2 regions of the Stenotrophomonas sp. ATs4 genome follow, and region 1 is predicted to be linked to the other one. Evidence: riboswitches for the same ligand, from Rfam matches in the RefSeq annotation. Region 1 holds a riboswitch; the other holds the start of a gene.
The links. A riboswitch is a leader RNA that binds a small molecule or an ion and turns the genes downstream of it on or off. The one in region 1 is predicted to bind cobalamin.
Positions count from the first base shown of each region.

Region 2: it holds a riboswitch for cobalamin, as region 1 does, so the genes downstream of both, btuB (TonB-dependent vitamin B12 receptor) here and ABR323_RS08630 (epoxyqueuosine reductase QueH) in region 1, are expected to answer to the same signal.

Region 1 is NZ_JBLYPK010000004.1:105,950-110,361, reverse strand. It holds gene purU (formyltetrahydrofolate deformylase) at 1-692, shown strand, start outside; gene pncA (bifunctional nicotinamidase/pyrazinamidase) at 763-1,389, opposite strand; gene ABR323_RS08630 (epoxyqueuosine reductase QueH) at 1,445-2,131, opposite strand; cobalamin riboswitch at 2,294-2,522, opposite strand; partial or broken gene ABR323_RS08625 (hypothetical protein) at 2,663-2,749, shown strand.
Region 2 is NZ_JBLYPK010000001.1:605,313-609,724, reverse strand. It holds gene gph (phosphoglycolate phosphatase) at 1-469, shown strand, start outside; gene btuB (TonB-dependent vitamin B12 receptor) at 540-2,384, opposite strand; cobalamin riboswitch at 2,503-2,725, opposite strand; gene ABR323_RS02860 (acyltransferase family protein) at 2,805-3,914, shown strand; gene ABR323_RS02855 (histidine phosphatase family protein) at 4,042-4,412, shown strand, end outside.

The sequences.
Region 1 (4,412 bases):
GTGACGCCAGCCTGCCGCTGGAAACAGTGCACGCCGCCATGGCCACGCTCGCCGCCGGTTTCGGCATGGACTGGCAGCTGCATGATGGCCGCCGCCGCGCACGCCTGCTGGTGCTGGTCAGCAAGCAGGGGCACTGCCTCAACGACCTGCTGTTCCGCGCCCACAGCGGCCAGCTGAAGGTGGACATCGCGGCGGTGGCATCCAACCACGCCGACTTCGCGCCACTGGCCGCGTCCTACCAGGTGCCGTTCCACCACCTGCCGGTGACCGCCGATACGCGCGCGGTACAGGAGCAGCAGATCATCGACCTGGTCGAGCGCGAACGCATCGACCTGGTGGTGCTGGCGCGCTACATGCAGATCCTGTCACCCACGCTGTGCCGGGCCCTTGCTGGCCGCGCGATCAACATCCACCACAGCTTCCTGCCCAGCTTCAAGGGTGCGCAGCCGTACCACCAGGCACACGCGCGCGGGGTCAAGATCATCGGCGCCACCGCGCACTACGTCACCGAGGACCTGGACGAAGGCCCGATCATCGAACAGGACGTGGCCCGCGTGGACCACGCGATGGCACCGCGCGAACTGGTGCGGCTGGGCAGCGATACCGAGTCGCTGGTGCTGGCACGCGCCGTGCGCCGCCATGTGGAGCACCGCATCCTGCTCAACGGTCACCGCACGGTGGTGTTCCGGTAGTGCCGGCCGCAGGCCGGCAATTGCAGGAATTCGGAGGTTGCCGGCCAGCGGCCGGCACTACCGTTTCGGGTCAGGCGATCACAATTCCCGCCTTGCCCAACGCCTCGCGCACCATCGTGTCATTGGCTTCGGTTACCGGCTTGGTCAGTTCCCACAGGAACTTCACCCGGAAGCCGGACTTCACCGCGTCCTGCGCGCTCCACAGCACGCAGTAGTCGCGGGCCAGGCCGCACACGTGCACCTCGCGGATGCGGCGCTCGTGCAGCCAGCCGGCCAAGCCGGTAGCTGGGCGCTCGCCATCGGGGCCATGGTTCTCGCGGAAGGCGCTGTACGAATCCACCTGTTGGCGCGTGCCCTTGCGCAGGATCAGGTCGGCCACGGTCCAGTCCACGCCCGGGTGCAGGGCGGCACCGGCGCTGCCCTGCACGCAGTGGTCGGGCCACAGGGTCTGCGGCTGCGCGTGCAGCAGGATGGTCTCGAACGGGCGCTGGCCGGGGTGCTGGCTGGCAAACGAGGCGTGGTCGGCCGGGTGCCAGTCCTGGGTCGCCACCACGGTGCGGTAGCGGCGCTGCGTCAGCAGATCGGCAATCGGTGCCACCAGCGCATCGCCCTGGTCGCAGGCCAGCGCACCACCGGGCATGAAGTCCGGCTGCAGGTCGATCACCAGCAGGGCGACATCGGCGGGCAGGGCAGTCATGGCAGATCCGGTACAACGAAAGGGGCGACCAGCGTGGCCGCCCCTTGCTTGCGCGTCAATCGCCCTGCGGCGTCTCAGCGTCCTGTCCGTAATACAGCAAGCCGATCTTGATCCGCTCGCGGCCGTTCTCGCGGCGGTGGCGGTTGGCATCGCGCAGCGAGTACACGCAGCCGCAGTATTCCTGCTGGTAGAACTGCTCGCGCTTGCTGATCTCGACCATGCGGCTGGCACCGCCGCCCTTGCGCCAGTTGTAGTCCCAGTACTGCAGCCCGTCGTAGTGCGACGCAGCGCGTACACCGCAGTCGTTGATCTGCGCCATGTTCTTCCAGCGCGAGATGCCCAGCGATGAACTGATGGTGTCGTAGCCGTGTTCGTGCGCATACAGCGCAGTGCGCTCGAAACGCATGTCGAAGCACATCGTGCAGCGGACGCCACGCTCGGGCTCGTTTTCCATGCCGCGCGCACGGCTGAACCAGTTGTCGGTGTCGTAGTCGCAGTCGATGAAGGGGATGCCGTGCTGCTCGGCGAAGCGGATGTTTTCCTGCTTGCGCAGCTCGTATTCCTTCACCGGGTGGATGTTGGGGTTGTAGAAGAAGATCGCGTAGTCGATCCCGGAGGCGGTGATCGCCTCCATCACTTCGCCGGAACAGGGCGCGCAGCACGAATGCAGCAGCAGGCGCTTGCCATCGGCGGGCAGGGACAGGGTGGGGCGTTGGAGCTCGGTCATCGTCAGGTACCGCATGGACCGTCGGCAACGGCGGTGGCCCATGCATCAGCGCGTGGGGGAAACAGGGCTGGCCAGATACCGTGGAAAGGACGCACGCGGCCACGCCGCCTGCACGCGCAGGACAACGACGGCCCCGGCAACCTCCCCGCGGAGATTCCAGTTCGAGTCAGGGGACGGTCGTGTCCCCCGGCCGGGGCCGGTATTCGGGCTGATGGACACGGGCCGCAGCCCACCTACTACCTGCCGCTTCCCAGGCGTGAGCCCAGTGCTGTTGGCAGGATTCGTTTCCATTCACCGCTGCGGGGCAGCTCCGGAATGGGCGCGCGAGGCGCGTTCACCGGATTCCCGTTTAAACCCCTCCCGTCATCTGAACGGCGGCAGGGGTACCTTCGGCGTGCCAACGGTGGACGCGTTGGCGGCAATGGTCAAGGGCCAATGAAAGCGCAGGGTTGTGGCTCGTTTCTCAGGCTGTGAGAGCGCCTCTTGTCATACTGGGCACCGGCAGATGGGAGGTGGCTCGTGGCGGCGAAGTACTGCGATCTGGTCATGAAAGGCGGCATCACCAGCGGCATCGTGTACCCCAATGCGGTACTGGCGCTGGCCCGCGAGTATCGCTTCAAGAGCATCGGTGGCACCTCGGCCGGCGCCATTGCTGCGGCGGTGGCGGCCGCGGCGGCATGCGGTGATCGCCGCCAGCAGGCCGGCGAGCACCTGCCCGGCGACGCGGGCTATGGCGGGTTGTCTGCGGTGTCGGCGCAGCTGTCGCGGCGCGGCTTCATCTACAGCCTGTTCCAGCCCGCACGGGGCGCGCGCGCGGCCTATCGGCTGCTGGTGGTGCTGACCGGCAATGCCCGCCTGCCGCACAAGCTGCTGTGCCTGGCCGTTGCCGTGTTCGAGATCGCGCCGCTGGAAGTGCTGGTGTCGCTGGCGCTGCTGCTGGGCCTGGGCTGGTGGGGCGGTGGCTGGAGCGGCGTGGCCGCCACGCTGCTGCCGTCGTTGCTGTGCGCCTACGGTGCCGGCGTGGCCGGTGCCGCGCTGCGGGTGGCGCGGGTGGCGCGGCGCAACCTGCTGGGCTTGTGCAGCGGCCTCGGCCGCGACACACGCACGCCGGCGTTGACCGAGTGGTTGCATGAGTGCCTGCAGCAGTTGTCCGGCAAGCCGCTGGACGCACCGCTCACCTTCGCTGATCTGCACGATGCGCCGCGCTATGCCGGCGAGCCGGACAGCCCGCATGCGATCAGCCTGCAGATGATCACCACCTGTGTGTCGCACAACGAGCCGCGCACCCTGCCGCTCGGCGGCGCGCAGTTCTGGTTCCTGCGCGAGGAGTTCGAGCAGTTGTTCCCCGCCAGCGTGGTGCAGTGGCTGGTGACGCAGGCCGGCCCGCCCCTGGAGGTGGAAGGGCGCCAGTACTACCACCTGCCGCAGGGCCCGAAGCTGCCGGTGCTGGTGGCCACGCGCATGAGCCTGAGCTTCCCGCTGCTGATCAGCGCAGTGCCGCTGCACGAGCCCTCGCGGCGAGAGCGTCGCTGCGAACCCACCGCGCCTGCGGCCGACCAGGAGCACAACGTGGCCGACAGCATGGAAGGGCTGACCAGTGCCGGACAGACCTGCGGCCCGGTCATCACCGCTTTCCGCATCTGCTGGTTCTCCGATGGTGGCATCAGCAGCAACTTCCCGATCCACCTGTTCGACGCCGCCTTGCCGCGCTGGCCGACCTTCGCCATCAACCTGGTCTATCCGCAGCACGCTGAAGAGGTGAGCCACGGCAGCGCTGGCCGCCAGTCGCTGGAACACGCGGTGTTTCTGCCCACCGAAAACCGTCATGGCTGGCAGCGCACCTACCAGTCGATCGCTACGCCGCTGGCGGCCGCGGAACTGGGGCGTTTCCTGTTCGCAGTGGTGGCGACCATGCAGAACTGGCGCGATCTGCTGCAGGCGCGCGCACCGGGCTACCGCGACCGCATCGTGCACGTCAGCCTGCAGGGTGACGAAGGCGGCATGAACCTGGACATGCCGCAGGAGGTGCTGACCCGCATCGCCGACAAGGGCAGCCTGGCCGGTGCGCGCTTCTGTTCGTTCTCGTTCGAGAACCACTACTGGATCCGCTGGCGCAATCTGGCTTCGGCCTACCAGCGCTACACGCTGGAAGTGGCGCGAACCGACGACCCGGCGCAGCAGGTGCTGGCCTACCGCGCGGCGTACTCGATGGTTGCCCGCGGTGAGCCAACGCCGCCGTCCTACAAGCTGGGCTCGGAAGACAAGCGGCTGGCCTCGCAGCAGCTATGGGGCTTGA
Region 2 (4,412 bases), on a different contig from region 1:
CATGGGCGAAGTGATGCCGGTGTTCATGGTGCACTACCGCGAATGTCTGCTGCGCAGCCCGCGCCTGTTCGATGGCGTGGGTGAAGCGCTGACGCAACTGCGTGCATGCAACGTGCCTCTGGCGATCTGCACCAACAAGCCCGAAGCACTGGTGCCGCCGCTGCTGCAGCACCTGGGCATCGGCGATGCGTTCGCGCTGATACTGGGTGGCGATTCACTGCCGCAGCGCAAGCCCAGCGGCGAGCCGCTGCGACACATCGCCGCGCACTTCGGTCTGCCGGTGGAGGCGTGCCTGATGGTGGGTGATTCGCTGACCGACTACCGCGCTGCTGAAGATGCCGGCATGCCGATTGCGCTGGTGCGTTATGGCTATCCGCGCGGCCTGGACCTTGCCACCGCGCATGCGGTGGCGGTCATGGATGACCTGCGTGAGCTGCCGGGGTTGGCTGCCGACTGTCCGACGCCGTGATCCGCTCGCCGGGCATGGCCCGGCGCTACCGATCGTGTAGATCGACGCCATGCGTCGATGGCGTGGATCGCTATTTCGGCTGGTAACGCACGCTCAGCTGGTACTCGCGGCCGGGCTGGTTGAACAACGCTACCGTCTCGTAGCGGCGATCGAACACGTTGGCGGCGCGCGCCAGCAGCGACCATTCCGGCGTCAGCGCGTACTCGGCGCGCAGGTCCAGCGTGCCATAGCCACCAACCTTCACCGAGTTGCTGGCGTTGTCAAAGCGCTTACCCGCACCCTGCACGGTCAGGCCGGCGCGGAAGTCACCGAAGCGGCGGTCGATGTCCAGGCGCGCGGTCTGCTGTGCACGGCGCGGCAGCCAGTTGTCGAACTGGGTGCTGCCGTGGGTGCGGTTGCGCGGGTCGGTGTAGCTCAGCTGTGCGTTGATGTCGAAGCCGGCCAGCAGCACGCCACCGGTCAGCTCGGCACCACGGATGCGTGCCTTCTCAACCTGCTGCATTTTCATCGTGGACGCATCGTAGGTGATCAGGTCATCGATGCGGGTCTCGTACACGTCCAGGCCCCAGTGCCACCCCTGGCCCTGCTGCGAAACGCCGAGGTTTGCGCTCTTGGACTTTTCCGGGTTCAACGTCGACACGCCGCTCCATGGGTCATACAGGTCACTGAAGGTCGGTGCCTTGAATGCCGTGCCGTAGCTGGCGTTGAGGCGCAGGCCATGGTCCAGCTGCATCGCCCAGCCGGCGCTGCCGGTGGCATGGTTGCCGAACTGCTGGTTGTCGTCGTTGCGTGCGCTGACCTGTAGCTGGTGGCGGCCGAAGCGTCCCTGGTACTGCACGAATACGCCGGTGTTGCGACGGCTGTCGACCCGATAGCCGGCGCTGCTGCCGTCCAGGTTGTCTTCGCTCCAGTCCACGCCGGTGCTCAGCAGCTGACCTTCGGCCAGCGTGATGTCACCCTGCAGCGAGGCGCTGTCACGATGGGTCTGGGCGCTGCCAAACACCCCCGGTGCGCCGAAGTTGTCCGACTCGTTGTCGCTGCGGCCGACGTTGGCGGTGAACGCCAGTCGCTCCGACGGGGTGTAGCGCACCTTGCCGGCCAGCACCTGCTGGCGGGTCTCCGAGTAGTTGTAGTAACCGTCGTAGTGGTTCTTGCCGTCGGCGCGCAGTGCGCTGCCTTCCACGTTCCACTGGTCGTTGAAGCTGTAACCGCCGCGCAGGCTCTTGGACAGGTTGCGGTAGCCATCGCGGTCGTGTTCGTCGGCAAAGCAGCCGGCAGTGAACACCGAGGAAGAGCCGCGGCAGGCATCGATGCCGTCGGAATGCTGGTAGGCGATATCCGCGCCGAACCAGCCGCGTTCGGTGCCGCCACCAATGCCGCCGCTGGCTTCGCGCAGCCCGTTGCTGCCGCCGCCGAGCTGGAAGTGCGGAGCGAAATCGCCCTGGTTGCGCCGGGTGAAAATCTGGATCACGCCGCCGATGGCGTCGGCGCCGTACAGGCTCGACTGCGGGCCGCGTACGATTTCCACGCGCTCGATCTGCGCCAGCGGCAGGTCCTGGTACATGGCCAGGCCGAGGTCGGCACTGTTGATGCGCACGCCATCGACCAGCACCACGGTATGGCCGGAGTTGGTGCCACGCAGGAACAACGAGCTCTGCTTGCCCAGGCCGCCGGTATTGGTCAGGTTGATGCCGGCGCGGCCGCGCAGCAGTTCCTGCAGCGAAGTGGCCTGGCTGGATTCGATCTGTGCACGGTCGATTACCTGCGCCGGTGCGATGCTGTCCTGCAGGGCGATCGGGGTGCGGGTGGCGGTGACCAGGATCTGGTCGAGCGCCGATGTGTCATCGGCGGCCTGGGCCAGCACGGGCAGCGCGGCCAGGACGGCCAGGGACAGCATTCGGGACTGCAGCTTCATCGGGGGAACTCCGGGTGCCACGCACGCCCGCGTGGCGAAGGGGAGGAGCCGCAAACGCAGGCACGCGCCGATGTCGCAGCGCAGGCCGCGATCATCCAGCGCCATGCCCACCGCATCGCGACCTTGAGGCTTCCGGGCCGGTCTCCGGGCTTGCCGCCAGGTGGCGCGAGGCCACCGTCCAGGCGCCTTCCCATGCACGCGGCACAGTGGCGTAGTTGCCTGGAACTGACGTGCTTACCGTTGCGGGGGCAGCGCCGGCATGGCGTGGGAACACGCGTCACCGGCTTCCCGTTTCAACCTGCCGGCCGTGGCCGCAGGTCACCTGGAAGTGCGCGCAGTCTACGGCATCGCCAGCTGGTAGAGTGAAGGCCGTCGCACGCACTGCGGTTGGGAAGCGGGAACATGGTTGCAAAGGATCGCTTGCAGTTCCTCGATTCGCTTCGAGGCTTGGCCGCCGTCTATGTCGTGCTGTTTCACGTCCAGTCGATGCCAGCGCCGGCGTTGCCCGTTGCGGCCGGGTTGTTGCCGGTACTGCAGCTGGGAGCCACCGGCGTCGCCCTGTTCTTCGTGATCAGCGCGTTCTCCCTGTGCTACACCCAACCTCGCCACAAGGCCAGCGGACGGCCCTTGCTGAGTTTCTACTTGCACCGCTTCCTGCGGATTGCGCCGCTGTTCTACGTGTTGCTGGCGTTCTCGATCTTCCGCGATGGCCGAGGCAGCCATGCCGGCCATCCCTGGGCCGAGATCGTTGCCAATGCCACGTTCACCTTCAACCTGTTCCCCGGCTGGGAGCAGGGCATTGTCTGGGCCAGCTGGGCGGTTGGCGTGGAAATGCTGTTCTACGTCATCTTCCCTGCGCTGTACCTGCTGGTGAATGACGGACGCCGGGCCTGGATGCTCCTCTTGTCGCTGCTGGGGCTGGCGGCGTTGGCCGGAACCGGCGCGCTGGGTGCACGCGCGGAAGCTTCACTGGGCGGCTATGGCTGGCTGACGCACGCGCCCGTGTTCGCGATGGGGCTGGTGGCGTTCCACGCGTACAACGCGCTCTCGCAACTGCCTCCGGTGCGGGCACGGTGGTGGGGGATGGCACTCAACATGGCCGGTGCCTTGTTGCTGTTGCTGGTCGTGGCGGGAATCGCAGGTGGCTGGAGCGGGGCAGGACAATGGCAGCTGGCCGGCCTGGGCTATCTGGCAGTGCTGTTGGGCTGCTCGCAATGCCCGCCGCGTCTGCTCGTCAACCGGGCGACGGCCTGGCTGGGTACGGTGAGTTACTCGCTCTACCTGGGGCATCCCATTGTCATCGCCGTGCTGGGACCGGTGCTGCGCCGGTTGCTTGCGTATGTTGGTGACGGGACATCCGGCTATCTGCTGTGCGCTGCACTGGTGCTGGCGGTCGCACTCCCGCTGGCTGCGCTGGGACATCGTTGCATCGAAGCACCCATGATCCGACTGGGTAAACGCATGATGGCGTCGCTGTCTGCTTCACGCGCAGGACTCCGTACCGGGCAGGCTGAGGGCGGCCCACGCTAGAATGACGCGCCCCGCTATGGGGACGCTGTCCGGAAGTGGTGTTCATGATGTTGCTTCAATCGCCGATCTCTCCTGCGCCGTGCGCGTACCCGTCACTGACCAGCGTGCTGCACGCGGTTGCGGTGCCATGATCCTCGACCTGGTCCGCCACGCTGGCAATGGTCGCGATGAATTTCTTGATGGCCGCAGTGATCCAGCGCAGCTGGCCCGCCTGCCGCAGGAACTGGTTGACGCTTACGCCGCGCAGCCCTGGGAGCGGGTGATCAGTTCGCCGCGGCTGCGCTCGCTGCACACCGCGATGGCGCTGGCGACTCCGCGTGGGTTGGACGTGGAGACGGACGAGGAATGGGAAGAGCTGGACTTCGGTGATTGGGACGGGCAGTCGCTGTTCGACCTGCCGGAGCACGCATTGGCGGCCTTCCACGCGGATCCGCATGCGTTCCCGCCGCCGAACGGCGAAAGTTGGGGCCACTTCGAACGGCGCATCGCACGCGCGCT